Regions from separate parts of the Geodermatophilus sp. URMC 62 genome, predicted to be linked through region 2. Evidence: riboswitches for the same ligand, from Rfam matches in the RefSeq annotation. Region 2 holds a riboswitch; the other holds the start of a gene.
The links. A riboswitch is a leader RNA that binds a small molecule or an ion and turns the genes downstream of it on or off. The one in region 2 is predicted to bind cyclic di-AMP.

Region 1 (7,319 bases), 2.9 Mb from region 2:
CACGCTCGTCGTCCTGGTCGCGGCCAACGGCCCGATGACCGCGCTCGGCATCACCGACCCCCGCACCTGGTCGGCCACGGACTGGGCCAGCGACATCGTGCCGCACCTGGCCTACGGCGCCGTCGTCAAGACCACGATGGACGCCTTCGACCGCCTGTAGCCGCCCTTCCCGGGGGCTCACCGTCCGACCCGCGCCGCCGCGGCCCACTCGACCGGCCGCGAGATCTGCACACTGGCCGCCATCAGCACCGGGAAGGGGACGAGTGTGCAGATCTCGCGGGGTCAGCGCGGCAGTCCCCAGCCGGCCTCGTCGACGCCGCCGGGGACGGGCGCGGCGGGGTCGTAAGGCGTGCGGGTAAAGACGAACGTGCCCAGGTCGAGGTGGTCGGCGGCGATGCGCAGCGGCTCGCCGGCGTAGTAGCCGTCCAGGCCCACCCACGTGCCGTCGTCGCGCCGCCGGAAGCGGCTGGCCCTCCCCGCGCGCCCGGGCAGCGGCCCCAGGTGCAGCAGCCCCCCGGGCAGCGCGCGCAGGGCCAGCGGCGCCGGGCCCCAGTACCAGATCCCCAGCTGCTCCAGCGGCACCGGCGCCGGGGAGGGCACCCAGGGCTCCACCACCCGCGGCTCGGCGGCGCGCAGGTCGGCCAGCAGGCCGGGGACCAGCGCGTCCAGGCCGCTGGTCGTGTTGGCCAGCGAGACCCCGCCGGTGCCCTCCTCGCGGTCGACGAACACCCCGGCCAGGAAGCCGGGCATCGAGCCGCCGTGGCCGGTGAGCGTGCGCCCGTCGACGCGCAGCACCTGCAGGCCCAGCCCGTAGGCCGACCACGCCGGCGAGGAGGGGTCGACGCCGGCCGGCACCGCCATCTCCTCCAGCGTCGCGGGCGACAGCACGTCGCCGGTGTCGCCGAGCAGGAAGACGGCGAAGCGGGCGAGGTCGGCCAGCGTCGCCCACAGCTGCCCGGCCGCGGCCATGACGCCGGCGTCGTGCTCGGGCTCGGGCAGCACGACGTCGGCCCACGGGTGCACCGCGTGGCCCTGGGCGGCCCGCCCGGAGGGGCGCGTCGTCGTCCGGGTCATCCCCAGGGGGCCGAGCACCTCGGCGGTGACGACGTCGGCCCACGACCGGCCGCGCACGCGGGCGAGCAGCTCGCCGAGCAGGCCGAACCCGAGGTTGGAGTAGTGGAAGCGGCGGGCCTCCCCGAGGACGACGTGCTCGCCGGCCAGCCCGAGGTCGGCCAGCGACCCGCCGGGGACGCGCTCCCACCACCCGCCCGGGCTCTCGGCCGCGGCACCGGCGAGGTGCGACAGCAGCTGCCCGACGCTGCGGTCGCCGAACGGCGTACCCGGCAGGTGCCGGTCGAGGAGGTCGTCGAGGCCGAGGCGCCCCTCGTCGCGCAACCGCATCACCGCGACGGCGGTGACCGTCTTGCTGATCGAGCCGAGCCGGTACTGGACGTCGGTGTGCGGCTCGTCGACGTCACCGCGGCCGGCCGACCACACCGGTCCGCCGTCCCGGACGACGCCGGCGACCAGGCTCGGCGCCCGGCCGTCGCGCTGCACCCGGGCGGTGCGGGCGAGCAGGGTGCGGGCGGTCGCGGGGAGGACGGGCTCCGGCATGCCCGCACGGTAGGTCAGGCGCGCGCGGGCTCCTGCAGGCGGCCGGTGCGCCCGGCCCAGCGCTCGAACACCACCGTGGCCAGCGGGGGCACCGAGGCGGCCAGCGCGAGCAGCGCCGTCCACCGCGACCAGCCGAGCACACGGGCGGCGACCAGGGCGACCACCACGTAGGCGACGAACACCGCCCCGTGCACCGGGCCGAAGAACTGCACGCCCGCCTCCGTGGTCGCCGGCACGTACTTGACGTACATGCCGGCGAGCAGGCCGACCCAGGACAGCGCCTCGGCGACGGCGGCGACGCGGAAGGCGAGGGCGACGGTGCGGGGGTTCATCGCGGGGAGGTCCTCCGGTGGACGGTCGGGTCTCCCCTGTCCAACGGGGACCGGTCGTCGAGGATCCCGGCCGGCGGTGTGACCTCCGTGGCAGGGCCGGTGGGCGTGCGGGGTCCGGCGCGGCGCGAGCTCTGCCTCGTGCTGCTCCGCCGGATGGCCGACCTGCGTCCCGACCTGGTCGCCGGGGCGCTCCCCCGCCTCGGCGCCACCCGCGCCGAGGCCCACGCCGCCCACACCCGCTGCTGGAAGGACTCCGTCCCTCCCCCGCCTCGCACGCTCGGCGCGAGCCTCCGGACGGGGGCGCCGCCGGCGACCGCGGGGCGGCTGTGGGAGCACGTCGTCGGCGACGTCAGCGGGCTGCCGGCGCCGTGGACGTCGACCCCGGCGTCGTGACCCGCTGGGAGGTCCGCCTGACCTCGGGCGCCACGGCGGCCTTCGTCCGGGGCCTGCTGCAGCGGGTCAGCGCGCCCGGGCAGCCGCCGCGTCCCTGACCGGCGGCTGCAGGGCCGCCGGGTCGGACAGCAGCGCACCGGCGGCCGAGACCACCGCCAGGACGGCGGCCGGCACGAGCCCGGCGAGGTCGGCCAGGGCGGCGACCGCGCCCCCGAGCACGGCGAGCTTCGTGACGACGAGCAGCGCCCGCGCCCGGACGACGGCACGGGGCGCGGCGAACAGACCCCACAGCACCGCCGCAGCTGCCGGCAGACCCGCTCCGAGGAGCACCCGGAGGGCGGCCGCCTCCGGCACGGTGGCCCCCCACCAGGCCAGGACGCCCAGCGCCGCCATCTCCGAGAGGAGGGCGGCGACCGCTCCCGTCCACGCCCCTGTGCGTCGCATCCCGGCCTTCTGACGTGAGCAGTGCTCTCGTTCGCGAGCAGCGTTCCACACCAGCCGGCCGGGGTCCAGACGCAGCGGAGCCCCGGCTCCCGCGAGGGGCCGGGGCTCCGCCAGCGGTCGCTGCGTCAGGTGAGGCGGCGGGCGCCGGCGTAGCCGCCCATCGCGTCGATGCTGGCCACCTTGACGACGTCGCCGGAGGTGGGGGCGTGCACCATCTGGCCGTTGCCGACGTAGATGCCGACGTGGCTGACCGGGCTGTAGAAGAAGACCAGGTCACCGGGCTGCAGGTCGGCCCGGGAGACCGCGGTGCCCATGCGCGACTGCATGCCGCTGGAGTGCGGGAGGCTGATGCCCGCGGCGCGGAAGGCGTACTGGGTCAGGCCGGAGCAGTCGAAGGAGCCCGGGCCGGCCGCCGCCCACACGTAGGGCTTGCCGCGCTGGGCCATGGCCACCACCGTCGCGGCCGCGCCGCTGCCCCCACCGGACGGCACGGCGGCCGGGGCGCTCGAGGTCGGGGACGACGACGAGGACGAGGAGCCCGAGGACGACGCGGGCGCGCTCCCGGAGGTCGCGGCGGCGCGCTCCTCGTCGCGGCTGGCCCGCTGGGCCTCCTCGGCGGCGTGCGCGGCGGCGGCGGCCTCGAGGGCGGCGCGCTTCTCCTCGGCGCTCAGCCGGGCGAAGTCGGCCTGGTACTCGGCGATCTGCGCCTCGAGGCCGGCCTGCTGGCTGGCGACGTCGTCGTACCGGCGCTGGGCCTCGGCGGCGGCCTCGGCGGCCGCCGTCTGCGCCGCGGTCGCGGTCTCGGTGGCCGTGACGGCCTCGCCGAGCAGGCCGTTCTGGTACCCGGCGACGCCCTGGAGCAGGGTCACCCGGTCGACGAACTCGTCGGCGTCCTGGCTGGTCATGAGGGCCTGCAGCGGGCCCATCGCGTCGCCGGTGTAGGCCGACCGGGCGATCCCGACCACCTGCTCGCGGGCGGTGTCCACCGACGCCTGGGCCTGGGCCAGCGTCGCGGCCGCGGCCTCGGCGGCGGCCTGCTGGGCGGCCAGCCCCTCGCGCGCCTCGTTGAACCGCTCCGTGACGACCTCGAGGTCGTGCCCGCGGGCGGCGACGAGCTCGGCGGCCTCGGCCGCCGTGGTGGGCTCCTCGGCGGCGGCCGGCGCGGGGACGCTCCCCAGACCGAGGCCGATGCCCACGGCGCCGACGAGGGCGAGGACGGCGCGGCGGCGCGACCGGGTGGTCACGGGCAGGCCGGGGACGGACGTGCTCAGGGGCGCCACGGGTCGGCGTCTCTCCTTCTCCTCCCAGGCCGCCTACCGGGTTAGCTGACGGGTTCGGGCGTGGAGTCGCCCGGCGCGCGCGGACCGCGCACGCTTCACCCCGGGACTGCGTTGGGTCCCCGGCCCGGTCCCCCTCGGGGAGGACCGGCTCGACGGCGTCCACGGGGTGTCACCCAGGTAGGTGACGGAACGCCCCGTTGGACGTACACAGCGTAAGGGTGTAACCGGCTCGTGACAATGAGTACTTTCCCGTCGTCCCGCTCACACCCGACCGGTGGGTCGCCGCCCGGTTCCGGCACACCCGTTTGGGAGGGTGCCGGGACGAGCACGAGTCGGGCATGTCCTCCTCCACGCGCTCGCGCCTCGCCCGGCCGCTCGTCGTGCTCGCCCTCCTCGGCTCGCTGGTCGCCTGCGGCGACAACACCGACTTCTCCCGGGGGCCCACCAACTGCGACTCCAGCGGGGAGGACGCGAGCAACCCCAACGACGCCAGCTGCCAGGAGACCGGCGAGAACCCGGGCAACGACGCGCCGACCACCGACGACGCCAACCCCGGCGGCTGAGCGCTGCCCCGGACCGTCGGCGGGCGCGCGACCGCCCGGGTCGTGAGCCGGTGAGCCGGGGACGGAGGTGGACGGCGGCCGGGCCGGGCGCCGCGACGCGCGCGCTCCTGGCCGGCGCCCGGCGCCTGCTGCGCGGCCGCGATCTCGCCCTCATCGCCGCCGGGCTGACCTTCTACGCGGGCATCGCGGTCGTGCCGCTGCTGCTGGTGGCCGTGCGGCTCACCGCGCTGGCCACCTCGCCCGCCGAGGTGCGCGCGCTCGTCGGCCGGCTGACCGAGCTGCTGCCGGCCGAGCTGGGCGCGCCCGGCGCGGTCGAGCGGCTGGCCTCCGCCGGGGTCCGGCTGGACCTGCTCGGCTTCGTCCTGGCGCTGGTGCCCCTCTCCTTCTACGGCGAGGGCCTGCGCCGCGCCCTGCTGCGCTTCAGCCGGCAGCGGGACACCGACACCCTCACCGGCTGGCGCGGACGGCTGCTCACGCTGCCGCTGGTCGTCGTGACGCCCGTGCTGCTGTACCCGCTGCTGCTGGCCGCCCGCTTCATGGCCGACCTGGCCCAGCAGGACGGCGTGGGCCCGGCGGTCGGCCGTTTCTTCGTCGGCTACTACTCGGTGCTGTTCGTCCTCACCGTGCCCCTCGCCTGGGGCTTCGGCGTGGTCGCCGCCGGCCGGCACCGCCGGCGCGCGGTGGCGTGCGGCGCCCTGTTCACCGCGGCGTGCCTGTCGGGGTTCCTGCAGGGGTTCGTGGTGTTCCTGTCGCTGCCCCTGGACCTCGGGGCGCCCTTCGGCGGCCTCGTCGCCGTGGGCGCGGTGGTGGCCGTCGGCCTCTGGATGTTCCTGCTGCACCTGGTGCTGCTGGCCGGGTGGCTGCTCACCCAGTCCCTCGACGAGCTCCTGGGCCGGCGGCAGCAGGAGGACTACCCCGACGGGAAGCCCGGCGCGAACCCCGGCGGCAGCCCGGGCACGGGCAGCTCCGGCCCCGGCAGCGCCGGTGCCACCGGCGGCTCGGGCGCCGGTTCCGGTGCCGGCTCGGGGGCCGGTTCGGGGGCCGGTTCCGGTGCCGGTGGCGGCGGCTCGGGGGCCGGCGCGGGCTCCGGGGCCGGCGCCTCGGGCGCGGGGGCGGGCGGCGGCGGCTCGGGCGCCGAGGACGTCTCCGGCGCGGGCCGGGGGTCCGGCGCGGGGGCGGCCGGGGGTTCGGGAGCCGGCTCGACGTAGGCGCTGCCGTTGCTCACCAGGATCGACACCTGCTGGCCGGGGACGGCGCGGCCGCCGCGCGGGGGGCTGGTGCCCAGCAGCGCTCCCTCCGCCTCGTCGCTGTCGACGCGCACGGTCCGGGAGGTGAACCCGGCGTCGGCGAGCGCGCGCTCGCAGGCCCGCACGCTGGAGCACCCGGGCACCGGCCGGGTGTTGCCGTCCTGCACGGTGGGGTCGGCGGGCGGGAACTCGCCGCTGCCGCGGGCCTGCAGCACCGGCGCCATCGCGTCGTGCCAGATCGTGGCGCCCTTCCCGCCGCCGAAGCCGCCGACGTCCTCGTTGCGCTTGGGGTTGAGCACCATGACGCTCGCGGTGATCTCGGGCGTGTAGCCCACGAAGGCCACCGAGTAGTTGTCCTGCGAGGTGCCCGTCTTGCCGGCGATCTGGTGCCCCGGCACGTAGGCGCGCGACCCGGTCTGCCCGGGATTGCCCGGCTCGACGTCCTTGCGCAGCATCTGGGTGAGGGTGTCGGCCACGCCCGGCGGGACCGCCTCCGGCGTGCAGCGGTCGCCGACGTCCAGCGGCTCGCCGTCGGCACCGACGGCGGGCTCGCCGTGCGCGTCGAGGACGGAGGTGACCGGGACGACGTCGCACCGGGTGCCGCTGGCGGCGAAGGTGGAGTACGCGCTCGCGAGCGCCAGCGGGCTGGTGGCCTCGGCGCCGAAGGTGAACGAGCCGCGGTTCTCGTCGACGATCTGCTGGGCCAGGCCCGGCGGGCTGAACTGGAACAGTCCCGCCGCCTCGGCCATCCGCACCGGCTCCTCGACGCTGCCCAGGGCGTCCTCGAGCGCGAGGAAGTAGGTGTTCGACGACTGGTAGAGCGCCGTGGTCAGGTCGAGGGTCGGCCGGTAGCCCGACCCGGCGTTGCGCACGCAGTACCGGCCGTCGGTGGCGCGGCCCTCGCAGGGGCCGCCGTACACCCGCGACACGTAGGGGTCGGGCGCGGTGAGCGTGTAGTGCGCCGAGAAGCCGCGGGCCAGCGCGGCGGCGGCCACGAACACCTTGTAGGTGGAGCCCGAGCCCTGGCTGGGCCAGGTGTTGAGGTTGAACGACTCCTGCGTCGGGTCGGCCCGGTCGTAGCCGAAGGTCCGGTTGACGCTCATGGCCAGCAGGTGGCCGGTGCCGGGCTCGACGGCGGTGAACATGCCGGCCAGCGAGTCCTCCGGCGCCAGCGTCTGCCGCACGGCGGCGTCGGCGGAGCGCTGCAGCTCCGGGTCCAGCGTCGTCTGCACGACGTAGCCGCCGTTGTCGAGCTGCTCCTGGGTCAGGCCGAGGTCCTCGATCAGGTGCCGCTGCACGAAGTCGCAGACGAACGGGCCGACGCTGGCCTGCACGCAGCCGCGGGGCGGGGCCGGCCCGGGCGCGAGCCCGAGCGGCTCGGCCTGCGCGGCGGCGGCCTCGTCGGCGGTGACGAGGCCCTGCTCGGCCATCCGCGACAGCACCTCG
Region 2 (7,319 bases):
GGAGACCGCCATGCCCCCGAGCTTCCCAGGACGTTGCACAGCGCAACCGCCCGGCGGGTCAGCGCTGCGTCACAGCAGCCGGTCGAGGTCGTCGGGGCCCGGGCCGGTGCCGCCGGAGTCGCGCACCGGTGAGCCCTCGGGCCGGTCGTCGTCCGGCGGCTCGGCGGCCACCGGCCCCTCGGCGTAGAGGGTGTCCGGGTCGCGGGGGTCCATCTCCCGGGGACCGCGGGCGGCGGCGACCACCTCGGACAGCGTGCCGCCGTCCCGGGCCACCCACGCCCGGCCGTCGTCGCCGAGCACGATCGGCCGCTGGATCAGCCGCGGGTGCTCCACGAGCACGCGCACCCACGCGTCGGCGTCGCGCGGGGCGTCGGGCAGCCCGAGCTCCGCGGCCAGCGGGTCGCCGAGGCGCGTGACGTCCCACGGCTGCAACCCGAGGGCGGCCAGCGCGGCGCGCAGCTCGGCCTCGGTCGGCGGGTCGTCGAGGTAGCGGCGCAGGGAGTACTCGACACCGGCCCGGTCGAGCTCGTCGCGGGCGGCGCGGCACGTCGAGCACGAGGGGTTGAACCAGACCTCCACACCCCGACCCTAGGGCCCCTACACCACCGGGCCGCCGATCGGCGCGGACGCGAGCACCATCACCCGACGAGACACCTGTCGACTCGTTGTCACGATGTGCTCTCCGCCGGTAGCGTCGGGTCGTCCGTCCGGTCGTCGTCCCCCGTCGGGGGAGGCCGGGGGACGCCGCCGAGTCGCCCGCTGGGGCGAGCCGGGGACCCACCGCAGTACTGGGGTGAATCCCCTCCTGGCCGCGTGCCGGGAGAGGTAGGGCCGCTTCCCGCCCGAACCCGTCAGCTCACCCGGTAGGCGGCTCACGGGAGAACGGAGAGCCGCCGGATGGCGCGCGCCTGCACTGCTGCCCGCACCGCCGCACCACCCCGTCCGATCCGGCTCCGCCCCGTCCCGGCGCGCCTGCGCACCTGACCGTCCGCGGCCGTCCGCCCCGGACGCCGTCCGCGCGCACACCAGCCCGGGCACCCTCCGCCCGACCGGCCCCGCGCCGCTCCGCCCCGGTGTGCCCGCGCCGGCCCGGCGCGCCCGCCGGCCGTGCCGTCCGCCCCCGCCGCAGCCCGCTGCGCCCCGCACCCGCCTGGAGCACCCGCACCATGGACCCCCGCACCACCCCGTCCGGCCGATCCGCCGAGCGCCGCGGCCGCGCCACGGGCCGCCGACGTCCGGCCGCCGCCCGCCGCCCCGGCCTCCTCCTCGGCGTCGCCGCCGCCGGCGCCCTGCTGGTCAACGTCGTCGTCGGCGGGGACCCCACCGCCTCGGCCGGCGCCGGAGACCCGGAGTCGGCCGCCGTCGCCCAGGAGCTGGGCCTGACCGCCGAGGGCGGGGCGCTCGGTGCGGGGGGAGGCGCACAGCCGGCCGAGGACCTCCAGCCGCTGGAGGACCTGGCCGCCAGCCGCAGCAGCCGCGCGGCCGAGGAGGCCACCGCGCAGCAGGCGCAGGCCGCCGCCGACCAGGCCGCGCTCGCGCAGCAGCGCGCCGAGGAGGCCGCGGCAGCCGAGGCCGCCGCCGCGGCCCAGCGCGCGGCGGAGGAGGCCGCCGCCGCCCAGGCCGCCGAGGCCGCCGCGGCGGAGGCCGCCGCCGACCGGGCCGCCGCCGAGGAGGCCGCCGCTGCGGAGGCTGTGGCGGCGCAGCGGGAGGTGGAGCCGGAGGCGGGCTCCTCGGCCGCCGCCGCGTCGTCCACCGCCTCGTCGTCCACAGCGGGTTCGGGGACCGCCGCCAGGGCGACCGCGCGCATCACCAACACCGCCGGGCCGGTGCAGGCCGTCGTCCAGGCGGCCGCGAACGCCGTCGTCAGCAACGTGGCCGGCGCGGGCTCGATCACCCTCGGCGGCACCCGGGCCAGTGCCACCGACCCGGGCGGCCACCCGTCGGGCCTGGCCCTGGACTACATGGTCCTGTCGAACACCGCGCTCGGGAACGCGATCGTCCAGTACCACGTCGCGCACTGGGACGAGCTCGGCGTCGACTACCTCATCTACCAGCAGCGGATGCTCAGCTCGCCGGGCGGCAGCTGGTCGGCCATGGAGGACCGCGGCAGCGCCACGGCCAACCACATGGACCACGTGCACGTCAACTACACGGGCTGACGCGACCCCTGACGCGGCCCCTCGCGCCGGGTCCGGCCGGCCCCCTGGCCGGCCGGACCCGGCTGCTCATCCCCGGACGCCCGCGGCCGCGGCGAACGCGGCCGCGGTCCGGGCGGCGACGACCGCCGGGTCGGCGTCCCACAGCTCCTGGGAGAACACCTCGACCTCCACGTCGCCGCGGTACCCGGCCGCCTCGACCAGGGCGCTGGTCCCCGCCAGGTCGACGTGCCCGTCGCCGGGCAGGCCGCGCGACACCAGCACGTCGGCCGCGAGCGGGGTGACCCAGTCGGCCACCTGGTAGGACGCGATCCGTCCACCGCGGCCGGCCCGCGCCACCTGCGCGGGGAGCTCGGGGTCCCACCACACGTGGTAGGTGTCGACGACGACGCCGACCGCCTCCGCGGGGAACTGCTCGGCGACGTCGAGCGCCTGCCCGAGCGTGGAGACCACGCCGCGGTCGGCGGCGAACACCGGGTGCATCGGCTCGACCGCCAGCACCACGCCGGCGGCCGTCGCGTCGTCGACCAGCGCGCCGATCGCGTCGCGGGCCCGCTCCCGGGCGCCGGTCAGGTCGCGGTCGCCGTCGGGGAGGCCGCCGGCGACGAGCACGAGGACCGGTGCCGATCCGGGCGCGCCGGCCGCGGCCAGCGCCGCGGTCTCCTCGATCGCGCGGCGGTTCTCGTCGAGCGCCGCGGTGCGGGCGGGGCCCGGGGGAGCGGTGAAGAAGCCGCCCCGGCACAGGCTCGACACCCGCAGCCCGGAGTCGGCGACCAGCGCGCACGCCTTCTCCAGGCCCACCTCGGCCACCGGCTCGCGCCACAGCCCGATCGCGCCGATGCCCGCCTGGCGGGTGACGGCGAGGGCGTCGAGCAGCGGCGCGTACTTGACCGTCGCCTGGTTCAGCGACAGCCGCGGGTGGGCGCTCACGGGACCGGCTCCAGCACCGGGACGTCGACGCCGGCCAGCGCCAGCAGGCCGTTCCACCGGCGCGCGGCGAGCTCCGGGTCCTCCAGGGCGCCGGCCGCGTCGGCCAGGCGGACCACCTCCGACAGGTGCGGCAGGCTGCGGGCCGAGTGCAGCCCGCCGACCATGCCGAACGCCGGCTGGTGACCGTTGAGCCACGACAGGAAGGCGATGCCGGTCTTGTAGTAGGCCGTCGGCGCGGCGAACACCTGCCGCGACAGCGCCTCGGTCGGCCCGAGCAGCCGCCGGTAGCCGGCCGGGTCGCCGGCGTCGAGGGCGGCGATGGCGGCACCGGCCACCGGCGCGATCGCGGCGAACGCGCCGAGCAGGGCGTGCGAGGAGTGCTCGCCGTCGCCCTCGATGAGGTCGACGTAGTGGAAGTCGTCGCCGGTGAACAGGGCCACGCCGGCCGGCAGCCGCCGCCGCAGCGCCACCTCGGCCGCGGCGTCGAGCAGGCTGGTCTTGATCCCGCGCACCCGGTCGGCGTGGCGCTCCAGGATGCGGACGACGACGTCGGCGGCCGCCCCGGTGTCGACCGAGCCGAAGTAGCCGCGCAGCTGCGGGTCGAAGGCCTCGCCGAGCCAGTGCAGCAGCACCGGGCCCCCGGCGCGTGCGAGCACCTCGGCGTAGACGCGCTCGTAGTCCGCCGGCCCCTCGGCCACCCGGGCGAGGTGCCGGCTGGCCATGAGCACCACCCCGGCGCCGCAGTCCTCGGCGTGGTGCAGCTGCTCGACGTAGGCGTCGACCACCCGCGCCAGCGGGACGACGTCGTCGGTGAGGTGGTCGGTGTTGACGCCGACCACCAGGGCACCGCCCACCGACCGCGCCTCGGCGGCGCTGCGCCGGACCAGCTCGCGGGTGGCGGCGGCGTCCAGGCCCATGTTGCGCTGCGCGGTGTCCATCGCGTCGGCGACACCGAGTCCCCACGACCACAGGTGGTGGCGGAAGGCGAGGGTGGTGTCCCAGTCGACGTCGGCCGGCGCGCCGGGGACGTTCTCCCCGGCGACCCGCGGGACGACGTGGGCGGCGGCGTAGGCGGTGCGCGACCGCAGCGGCGCCGTCGGGCGGCGGACCGCGGCCGGCTCGCCGAGCGGCAGGAGCCGGGTGCGCCCGTCGGCGCCGAGCAGGACGGCGGTGCTCATCGGGCCGGCACCCCGCTCCCGATCGTCACGCGGCGGCCGGTCGCCGAGCTCTCCAGTCCGGCCTCGGCCAGCCGCACGCCGCGGGCGCCGGAGGCGAAGTCGTAGGGGTGGGGGCCGTCCTCCACCACGTGCCGGACGAACTGCTCCCACTGCACCTTGAACCCGTTCTCGACGGGGTCGTTGTCGGGGACCTCCAGCCAGCCGGCCCGGTAGTCGCGGCTGTCGGGCACGTCGGGGTTCCACACCGGCTTGGGCGTGGCGTTGCGGGGCTGGATCCGGCAGCCGAACAGCCCGGCGACGGCGCTGCCGTGCGTGCCGTCGACCTGGAACTCGACCAGCTCGTCGCGGTCGATCCGCACCGCCCAGCTGGAGTTGATCTGCGCGACCACGCCGCCCTCGAGCTCGAAGACGCCGTAGGCGGCGTCGTCGGCGGTGGCGGCGTAGGGCTCGCCGCGCTCGTCGACCCGGCTGGTGATGTGCGTGGTGGCCTTGGCGTACACCGACTCGACCCGGCCGAAGAGGTCCTCGAGCACGTAGTTCCAGTGCGGGAACATGTCGACGACGATGCCGCCGCCGTCCTCGGCCCGGTAGTTCCAGCTGGGGCGCTGGGCCGGCTGCCAGCCGCCCTCGAACACCCAGTAGCCGAACTCGCCGCGCACCGACAGCACCTGGCCGAAGAAGCCGGAGTCGAGCAGCCGCTTGAGCTTGAGCAGCCCGGGCAGGAACAGCTTGTCGTGGACGACGCCGTTCCTCACCCCGGCGGAGGCGGCCAGCTCGGCGAGCTCGACGGCCTCGGCGTGGGTCTCGGCGGTGGGCTTCTCGGTGTAGACGTCCTTGCCCGCGGCGATGGCCCGCCGGATCGCCGCCACCCGCGCCGAGGTGACCTGGAAGTCGGCGTAGACGCGCCACCGGTCGTCGGCCAGGGCGGCGTCGAGGTCGGTGGTCCAGTCGGCGATGTCGTGCCGGTCGGCGATCTCCTGCAGCGCGGCGGCCCGGCGGCCCACCAGCAGCGGCTGCACCTGCACCCGCTCGCCGGTGGACAGCAGGACCCCGCCCTGCTCGCGGATGGCCAGGATCGACCGCAGCAGGTGCTGGCGGTAGCCCATGCGGCCGGTGACGCCGTTCATGATGATGCCGAGCGGTGGGGTGCCCATGGTGGTCGCTCCTCGCGAGTGGTGACGGTGGCCCGTGACAGTGGGCCGCAGCGGCTTGGAAAGCGCTTACCAAACGGTAGCCCGGACGGTGTGACGCGGGCAACCCCCCGGCCGCGGTTCCTCGGCGGTGGCGTCCCCTCGCGCGGGGGAGGTGGGGAGGCGGCGGGCACGGCTAGACTGCGCCCGTGCAGCCCGGCTCCGATCCGCGGGCCCGGCGGGGTCCGGGCGGGATCACCCTGCGCGACGTGGCCGAGCGGGCCGGCGTCTCGCTGGCAACCGCTTCCCGCGTGCTCAACGGCAGCACCCGGGTCGTCAGCCCCGACCTCGCCGCCCGCGTGGGGCGCGCCGCGGCCGAGCTGCGGTACGCCGCCAACGGCCCCGCGCAGGCGCTGGCCCGCGCCACCACCAACGTCGCCGGCCTGGTCGTGCACGAGGTCGACGACCCCTACTTTGCCTCGATCGCCGCGGGCGCGATGCGCGTGGCCACCGGGCACGGCCTGCTGACGATGATGGCCGGCACGTCGCGCGACGCCGGGCGGGAGGTCGAGTACGTCGCCCGCTTCCAGGCGCAGCGGGTGCGGGCGGTGCTGCTCGCCGGCAGCGGCCGCCTCGACGACGGCCCGGAGCTCGGGCAGGCCCTCGCCGACTTCGCCGAGGCCGGGGGCCGCGTCGCGTTGGTGAGCGAGCACGACCTCCCCTTCGACACCGTCCTGCCGGCCAACCGGCGCGGCGCGGCCTCGGTGGCCCGGCTGCTGCGCGACCTGGGGCACCGCGACGTCGGCGTCCTGGCCGGCCCCGCGGAGCTGCGCACCGTGGCCGACCGGCTGGGCGGCTTCCTCGACGCGTGGGCCCAGCTCGGCGGCGACCGCGGCGCCCCGGTCGTCGTCGAGGGTGACTTCTCCCGCGCCGGCGGCCACGCGGCCACGCTGTCGCTGTTCGCGCGGGCCCCGCACCTGACGGCGGTGTTCGCGCTCAACGACCTCATGGCGGTGGGCGCGCTCGGCGCCCTGCAGGGCGACCTCGGCCGGCGCGTCCCCGACGACGTCTCGGTCGTCGGCTTCGACGACCTGTGGTTCACCGGCGACCTGCAGCCGGCGCTGACCACCGTGCGCCTCCCGCTGGAGGACATGGGCGCCCGCGCGATGGAGCTGGTGCTGTCGGCCGCGTCGCCGGACCCGCGCCGGGTGCCGGTCCCCGCGGAGCTCATCGTCCGCGCGAGCACCGGCCCCGCCCGCCCGGCGTCCTAGATGTACCCAGCCAGGACGTTGGTGACGGCGGACTGGGCTTGAAGGAAGGAGAACCTCCGAGTGGGGTGTGGCTTGTCGAAGGCCCAGTCCCTGCTCGGAGGTTCTCGTGTCCCACGCTAATGCCCGCACCACCGTGCATGGCCGGCTGCTGATCGTCGAGCGGTGGCGCAACGGCTGGAAGAAGGCGCACATCGCGGCGGCGATGGGGATCTCGCGGAAGTGCGTGCGGACCTGGCTCACCCGCTACGCCGAAGAAGGCGAGGCCGGGTTGGTCGACCGGTCCTCCCGCCCGCACAGCAGCCCGCGGCGCACGGCTGCCGAGGTGGAGGACCGGATCGTCGAGCTGCGTGAACGGGAGCGGCGCGGGCCGGCGTGGATCGGTGCCGAACTCGGGGTGCCGGCGCGCACCGTCTCCCGGGTCCTGGTCCGCCGCGGGCTGCCGCGGCTGGCCGCGCTGGACCCGATGACCGGTCACGTCATCCGCGCCTCCAAGGCCACCGCGGTGCGCTACGAGCGGTCGGCGCCCGGCGAGCGGGTGCACATGGACGTCAAGAAGCTGGCCCGCATCCCCGACGGCGGCTGGCGTGCCCACGGCCGGGCGGCCACCGCCGACCACCGCCACAAGTCGGTGCCGACCGGCTTCGACTACGTGCA

Region 1: linked by a shared signal. The riboswitch ahead of ACU616_RS06820 (C40 family peptidase) and the one ahead of ACU616_RS20875 (hypothetical protein) in region 2 are both predicted to bind cyclic di-AMP.

What each region holds. Positions count from the first base shown of each region.
Region 1 covers NZ_JBRFHY010000001.1:1,418,130-1,425,448, forward strand. Annotated here, with positions in the region: gene ACU616_RS06795 (hypothetical protein) at 1-160, shown strand, start outside; gene ACU616_RS06800 (serine hydrolase domain-containing protein) at 283-1,614, opposite strand; gene ACU616_RS06805 (DUF3817 domain-containing protein) at 1,629-1,946, opposite strand; gene ACU616_RS06810 (hypothetical protein) at 2,025-2,339, shown strand; gene ACU616_RS06815 (DUF2568 domain-containing protein) at 2,406-2,783, opposite strand; gene ACU616_RS06820 (C40 family peptidase) at 2,909-4,063, opposite strand; cyclic di-AMP (ydaO/yuaA leader) riboswitch at 4,080-4,213, opposite strand; gene ACU616_RS06825 (hypothetical protein) at 4,402-4,626, shown strand; partial or broken gene ACU616_RS06830 (YhjD/YihY/BrkB family envelope integrity protein) at 4,677-5,495, shown strand; gene ACU616_RS06835 (transglycosylase domain-containing protein) at 5,537-7,319, opposite strand, start outside.
Region 2 covers NZ_JBRFHY010000001.1:4,303,008-4,310,326, forward strand. Annotated here, with positions in the region: gene ACU616_RS20865 (MFS transporter) at 1-12, opposite strand, end outside; gene ACU616_RS20870 (ArsC/Spx/MgsR family protein) at 70-579, opposite strand; cyclic di-AMP (ydaO/yuaA leader) riboswitch at 746-883, shown strand; gene ACU616_RS20875 (hypothetical protein) at 1,167-2,159, shown strand; gene ACU616_RS20880 (sugar phosphate isomerase/epimerase family protein) at 2,226-3,086, opposite strand; gene ACU616_RS20885 (dihydrodipicolinate synthase family protein) at 3,083-4,264, opposite strand; gene ACU616_RS20890 (Gfo/Idh/MocA family protein) at 4,261-5,418, opposite strand; gene ACU616_RS20895 (LacI family DNA-binding transcriptional regulator) at 5,604-6,665, shown strand; gene ACU616_RS20900 (IS481 family transposase) at 6,772-7,319, shown strand, end outside.